2 linked regions of the Accumulibacter sp. genome follow. The protein of the gene in region 1 interacts with the protein of each later gene in a pairwise test. Links are inferred from orthologs where the notes say so. Each region holds a gene or a part of one and is shown on either strand. Other genes may lie near its edges. The genes, in order: V5B60_RS06045 and mrdA.

The links.
Region 2: the proteins of V5B60_RS06045 (region 1) and mrdA interact in binary tests that used the Escherichia coli proteins (3 or more experiments, as listed by UniProt). The link is inferred for Accumulibacter sp. from one-to-one orthologs.

What each region holds. Positions count from the first base shown.
Region 1 is NZ_JAZKUG010000001.1:1,386,961-1,390,337, reverse strand. What follows is about bases 160-3,219. They hold V5B60_RS06045 (penicillin-binding protein 1A), read left to right. Parts: upstream 160-555; coding sequence 556-2,883; downstream 2,884-3,219. Other genes in these bases: lysA (diaminopimelate decarboxylase), read right to left, coding at 2,936-3,219; V5B60_RS06050 (pilus assembly protein PilM), read right to left, coding at 160-183. Also shown: more of V5B60_RS06050, read right to left, coding at 1-159; more of lysA, read right to left, coding at 3,220-3,377. UniProt on the Escherichia coli protein: Cell wall formation. Synthesis of cross-linked peptidoglycan from the lipid intermediates.
Region 2 is NZ_JAZKUG010000001.1:2,166,724-2,169,960, forward strand. The notes cover bases 190-3,109. They hold mrdA (penicillin-binding protein 2), read left to right. Parts: upstream 190-661; coding sequence 662-2,557; downstream 2,558-3,109. Other genes in these bases: mreD (rod shape-determining protein MreD), read left to right, coding at 190-580; rodA (rod shape-determining protein RodA), read left to right, coding at 2,561-3,109. Also shown: rod shape-determining protein MreC, read left to right, coding at 1-51; more of mreD, read left to right, coding at 56-189; more of rodA, read left to right, coding at 3,110-3,237. UniProt on the Escherichia coli protein: Catalyzes cross-linking of the peptidoglycan cell wall. Responsible for the determination of the rod shape of the cell. Is probably required for lateral peptidoglycan synthesis and maintenance of the correct diameter during lateral and centripetal growth.

The sequences.
Region 1 (3,377 bases):
GAGGTTCACGATGTTGCCGTCGGAGACGACATCGCGCTGCAGGGTCTCGATTGCGTAACGCTCGACGCGGTATCCCCCCTTGCCGTCACTCGCCAGCTCGACCATCTTCACCGATGAAGAACTGATGTCCAGCCCAATCAGGGAGCGAGCCTTCGGATTGAATATCGAAAGATCAAGCGTCAAAACTGTACCCCTTGCCCAAAAAACCCTTGAATAATTTACAGTTAGCGTACTTATAGATATTCTACTTTAGATGCTAACAACAACACTGCAGGGTGTAAAGCGATTTCTCCCCGATCTATCCCGGCCTGTCGCGAATCGACAACGATCGGCGCACCGCGGCCGGAGCACGGCCAGACGGGCACGGGCGGGCAGCATCGCGCCGGCAAGCCAGGCCCACCTGCCGTGATGCCACGCTGATCGCAGACGTTCGGGTGGCGTGCGTCCGCACGCCACTCGCCCGGCCCGAAGTTTGGCACGGAACGCCCGGCGCCGCTTGGGCGCAAGAGAACCGCGCGCGCGGCGGCAACCTCGCGGCCGCTACCTTCCAATATAATGTCGGCCTGTGGAAAATCCCTGCCGGAACCTCTCTTGCCTACTGCTCTCCGCTGGCTGCTCTATCCTCTGGTCGTCGTTCTCGGACTTGCCGCAATCGCCGCTGCGATGGTGGCCGTCGTACTGAGCTTGGCTTACCCGAATCTGCCGTCACTCGAAATCCTGACCGACTATCGACCGAAGATCCCCTTGCGTGTGTTCACCGCAGACGGTCATTTGCTTGGCGAGTTCGGCGAGGAACGGCGAGCCGTGGTCAGCATCCAGGACGTGCCTGCCGTCCTGAAGCAGGCCGTGCTTGCCGCCGAGGATGAGCGCTTCTATCAGCACGGGGGTGTCGATACGCTTGGCGTGCTGCGCGCGCTGCATGCCAACCTGGTCGGCGGCGGCAAGCGCCAGGGCGCGTCGACCATTACCCAGCAGGTGGCGCGGAACTTCTTCCTGTCATCGGAGAAGACCTACACGCGCAAGCTCTATGAGGCGCTGCTTTCGTTCAAGATCGAAAGGAACCTGAGCAAGGATCAGATCTTCGAGCTCTACCTCAACCAGATCTTCCTCGGACAGCGGGCCTACGGCTTTGCCGCCGCTGCGCATATCTATTTCGGCAAACAACTGGGCGAACTGACCCTTGCCGAAGCGGCAATGCTCGCCGGGCTCCCTAAGGCGCCGTCCGCCTACAATCCAATCGTCAACCCGCGGCGCGCGCGCATCCGACAGGAGTATGTCCTGCGCCGGATGCGCGACCTGGGGTTCATCAGCGAGGCGCAGCACGACGCCGCCCTGGCGCAGGCGCTGGTACTGCGGCGCGAAAGCAACACCACGCCCATCCACGCCGAATTCGTCACTGAAATGGCCCGCCAGATCGCCGCCGAGAGATTTCCCGATGACGTATACACACGTGGACTGCGTGTCTTTACGACGATCCAAAAGGACGATCAGGAAGCCGCCTATGCCAGCGTGCGCCGGAACATCCTCGATTACGATCGCCGGCACGGATATCGCGGTGCCGAAGCCTACGTCGACCTGGCGGGAATCAAGTCCGACACCGACGAAGCACTGGAGGAACTGCTGCTCGAGTATCAGGAGAGCGAGGACCTGCAACCGGCCATCGTCCTGCAGGCCGACGCCAGGAAGCTGCGGGCCTTCCGTCGCGGCGGCGACGTCATCAGCATTACCGGTGAGGGTCTGAAGTTCGCGGCAAGAATGCTGGACGACCAGGCGCCGCCCAACAAGCGTCTGCGCCGCGGTGCGATCATCCGCGTGCAGACCGACGACAAGGGAAACTGGCGCATCGCCCAGATGCCGGAAGTCGAGGGAGCCTTCCTGGCGGCGGACCCGACGGACGGTGCCATCCGCGCGCTGGTTGGCGGCTTCGACTTCCAACGCAACAAGTTCAACCACGTGACCCAGGCTTGGCGGCAGCCGGGGTCGAGTTTCAAGCCCTTCATCTACTCCGGCGCTCTGGAGCGCGGCTTCACCCCCGCTTCGATCGTCAATGACGAACCGATCAGCTTCCCGGCGACGCTGACCGGCAGCCAGGCCTGGGAACCGAAGAACTACGATGGGCGCTATGAAGGTCCGATGCGGCTGCGCACGGCGCTGGCCAAGTCGAAGAACATGGTCTCGATCCGCGTGCTCCAGGCCAGCGGTGTCCGCTTCATCCAGGACTACATCACCCGCTTCGGCTTTGACGCGAAGAAGCACCCCCCATACCTGACCATGGCGCTCGGCGCAGGCTCGGTCACGCCGTGGGAGATGGTCGCCGCCTATGCCGTGTTCGCCAATGGTGGCTACCGCATCCGGCCGTACATCGTGCGCGAGATTGTCGACGACAAGAAGCAGGTACTGGCGCAAGCCGAGTCAGTCAGCGCAGGTGACGAGAACCTGCGGGCCATCGACCCGCGCAACGCCTACCTGATGGACAGCATGCTGCGTGACGTGACGATCTACGGCACCGCGGCACGTGCTTCGGCAACGTTGAAGCGCCGCGATCTGGCTGGCAAGACGGGAACCACCAACGAGCACGTGGACGCATGGTTCTGCGGCTACCAGCAGACCGTCGTCGCCTGCTCGTGGATCGGTTTCGACCAGCCACGCAACCTCGGCAAGGGCGAGACCGGAGGGACGGCAGCCCTGCCCGCGTGGATCGGCTACATGACGAAAGCGCTGAGCAACACACCCGAGTCCTTCCTGTCGATGCCGGAAGGCATCGTTTCCGTTGCCTCGCCGGATGCTGGCAAGGGTCCGGCACAGGAACTGTTCTACCGGGAGAACGTTCCCGCGCAGATCGAGCCGGAACCACCTGGCGACGACGAACGCGCCGAGGATTGAACGCGGCGGCTGTGAGTGGATCGACGGCGCATCTCGATCGCGCGGCCGCGCGCTAAGCGCAGGGCAACCGCTCCTCGAGGGCGTACAATTCCTCGACCGCTTCACGACGACGAACCAGGTGGGCCTGGTCGCCATCAACCATCACCTCCGCCGCGCGCGGGCGTGAATTGTAGTTCGAACTCATTGACATGCTGTAGGCGCCGGCCGACATGATTGCCAGCAGATCGCCCGCGGCGAGTGCCAGTTCCCGTCCACGGCCGAGAAAGTCACCCGATTCACAGACCGGCCCAACAATCTCCCAGGGCCGGACAGGGCCCGGGCGCGGAATGACGGCAACGATTTCGTGCCAAGCCCCATACAACGCTGGCCGAGCGAGATCGTTCATCGCCGCATCGACGATGGCGAAGCTCTTCGCGTCGCCCGGTTTCAGGTATTCGACACGCGTCAGCAGCACCCCTGCGTTGCCGACCAGGCGCCGCCCGGGTTCGAGGAGA
Region 2 (3,237 bases), 780 kb from region 1 along the record:
AAGGCGCTCAAGTCACCGTCGGCACGCAAGAAGCGACTCAGGAGGGAGTAGGCGCATGCAGACCAGCTATCGTTCTTCCGCCCGCATCCTGCTGCCGGTTCGCCCGTGGTTCATCGCCTGCAGTCTGGCTGCGGCGCTGCTGTTGAACCTGCTGCCAACTGCTCCCTGGCCCGGCCTGCCGGACTGGCTGGCGCTCGTTCTGGTCTTCTGGAGCGTCCGCGAGCCGCGCCGTGTCGGGATGGGGCTCGCCTTTCTCTGCGGCATTGCGATGGACGTGGCCGATGCCGGACTGCTGGGGCAGCATGCACTGGCCTATGTCCTGGCGGTCTATGGGGGCGGCTCACTGTCGCGGCGGATCCTCTGGTTCCCGCTCGCGCAGCAGGCGCTGCATGTCCTTCCACTGTTGCTGCTGGTGCCGTTGGTGCAGGTCGCCGTACGCACCGTCGCTGGTGGGGAATTCCCGGGCATCGGCTACCTTCTGGGGCCTCTGCTGGCGACCCTGCTCTGGCCTGTGCTGACCTTCGTTCTCCTGTTGCCACAACATCAGTCCGTCGACCATGATGCCAATCGTCCGCTCTGAGCAACGGCCCGAAGTTCTGCTGCGGTCTCCACGGGGAACCTCCGCAGTACCGGCGCTGCCGCTTCACTGAAGGGGGTACGCGTGCTCGCTCGTCAGTCGCAGCTCGTTGCTCCCGATCGCGAACTCGAGCGCTTCCGTTTTCGCGTCAGCCTCGCAGGTTTTGCCGTCTTTGCCGCTTTCGTCGTCCTCGCTACCCGTCTCTTCCACCTGCAGGTCGTACAGCACGATTACTACTCCACCCGCGCCGAGGACAACCGCATCTCGCTGGTGCCGATCGTTCCCAACCGCGGGGTCATCGTCGATCGCCACGGGACCGTGCTGGCGCGCAACTACTCGGCCTTCACCCTCGAGATCACGCCGTCGCGCGTCGACGACCTCGACGCCACCATCGAAGGTCTGGGCAAGCTGATCGAAATCCTGCCGAAGGACCGGAAGCGCTTCCGCCGGCTGCTCGAGGAGAGCAAGACCTTCGAGAGTCTGCCGATCCGCTCGCGGCTGAGCGAGGAGGAAGTGGCGCGCTTTGCAGCCAACCGCTACCTCTTTCCCGGCGTCGAGGTCAAGGCGCGTCTTTTCCGCCACTATCCCGAGGGTTCGGTCGGTGCCCATGCCATCGGCTACATCAGCCGGATCAACAGGCGCGACCTCGAGATCATCGAGGACAACGAACAGACGAACAATTACAAGGGAACCGACCATATCGGCAAGTCGGGGGTGGAGCAGAAGTACGAGTTCCAGCTGCACGGCGAGACCGGTTACGAACAGGTCGAGATCGACGCCGGCGGTCGCGCCGTGCGCAGCCTGTCGCGCAGCGCTCCGGTGCAGGGCAACAACCTGACCCTGACGCTGGACATCAAGTTGCAGGAGATGGCCGAGAAGGCTTTCGGCGACCGCCGTGGCGCGCTGGTGGCGATCGAGCCGGCGACCGGCGGCATCCTCGCGCTGGTGTCGGTGCCGACCTTCGACCCCAACCTGTTCATCGACGGCATCCGCAGCGACGACTGGGATCAGCTCAACAACTCACCCGACAAGCCCTTGCTCAATCGCGCACTGAATGGTGCCTATCCGCCAGGGTCGACCTTCAAGCCCTTCATGGCGCTGGCGGCGCTGGAGACCGGCAAGCGGACGCCCGGGCAGGCCATCTCCGATCCGGGCGTCTTCAATTTTGGCGGGCATCAGTTCCGTGACGACAAGAAGGGCGGACACGGCATGGTCGACATGCACAAGTCGATCGTCGTCTCCTGCGATACCTACTACTATGTCCTGGCCAATGACATGGGGATCGACGCGATCGCCCGTTTCATGGGCCAACTCGGTTTCGGGCAGCGCACCGGCGTCGACATCGAGGGTGAGTCGCCGGGAGTGCTGCCTTCACCCGAGTGGAAGAAGCGCCGTTTCCGGCGGCCCGAGCAACAAAAGTGGTTTGCCGGCGAAACGATCTCGATCGGCATCGGCCAGGGTTACAATTCCTATACGCCGATCCAGCTGGCGCAGGCCACCGCGACGATCGCCAACAACGGCATCATGTACCGCCCGCATCTGGTCAAGTACATCACCGACAGCCGCACAGGCGAGAAGACGATGATCGAGCCCGAGCCACTGCGCGTCCTGCCCTGGAAGCGGCAGAACGTCGAGGTGATCAAGCGGGCGCTGGTCGGGGTCAATATCGGCGGCACCAGCGCGCGCGCCTTCGCCGGCGCTGGCTACACCTCGGCCGGCAAGACCGGAACGGCGCAGGTTTTCAGCCTCAGGGGTGCCGAGTACAAGGCCTCGCGGCTGAAGCAGGAACTGCGTGACCATGCCCTGTTCATCGCCTACGCGCCCGCCGAGCAACCGAAGATCGCCGTCGCCGTGCTGGTCGAGAACGGTGGCTTTGGCGCCCAGTCGGCGGCACCGATCGCGCGCATGGTTTTCGATTACTACCTGCTCGGCAAGCTGCCGAAGGGGGCTGCGAAGGAAGACGATGTCGAGGGAGACTGACTGATGCCGCAGCTGCTGCAGCGCGCGTGGGTACGCCTCGTCGCGCGCGTCGACGGACCGCTCCTGCTGCTGACGCTGGCGCTGATGGCAACCGGTCTGGCGACGGTCTACAGTGCCACCGCCGACAGCAGCAGCCGCCTTCTCGCGCAAGCGTTGAACATGGCCGTTGGCGTGGCCGTGATGTGGACGGTGGCACAGTTGCCACCGCAGAAGCTGATGCGCTTCGGTGTTCCGCTCTACCTTGCTGGCGTCGTCCTGCTGATCCTCGTCTTCTTCTTCGGCATCAAGGTGAACGGCGCCAGGCGCTGGCTGTCGCTTGGTTTCACGCGCATCCAGCCGGCGGAGGTGCTGAAGATCGCCGTGCCGCTGATGCTCGCCTGGTACTTCCACAAGCACGAGGCGGCACTGAAGGCGCGTCACTACGCAGTCGCCTGCCTGCTGCTGCTGCTTCCCTTCGCGCTGATCGCCAAGCAGCCCGATCTGGGAACGGCGATCCTGGTCGGTGCTGCCGGCTTCTACGTCATCTTCTTCGCCGGTCTGCCGTGGAAAGTGATCATCGGCCTGCTGGCGGCCGCCGCGGCCGCCGCGCCCTTCGCCTGGACGATGCTGCACGACTATCAGCGCAAGCGCATCCTGACGCTGATCGATCCGAGCAGCGACCCGCTCGGCGCCGGCTATCA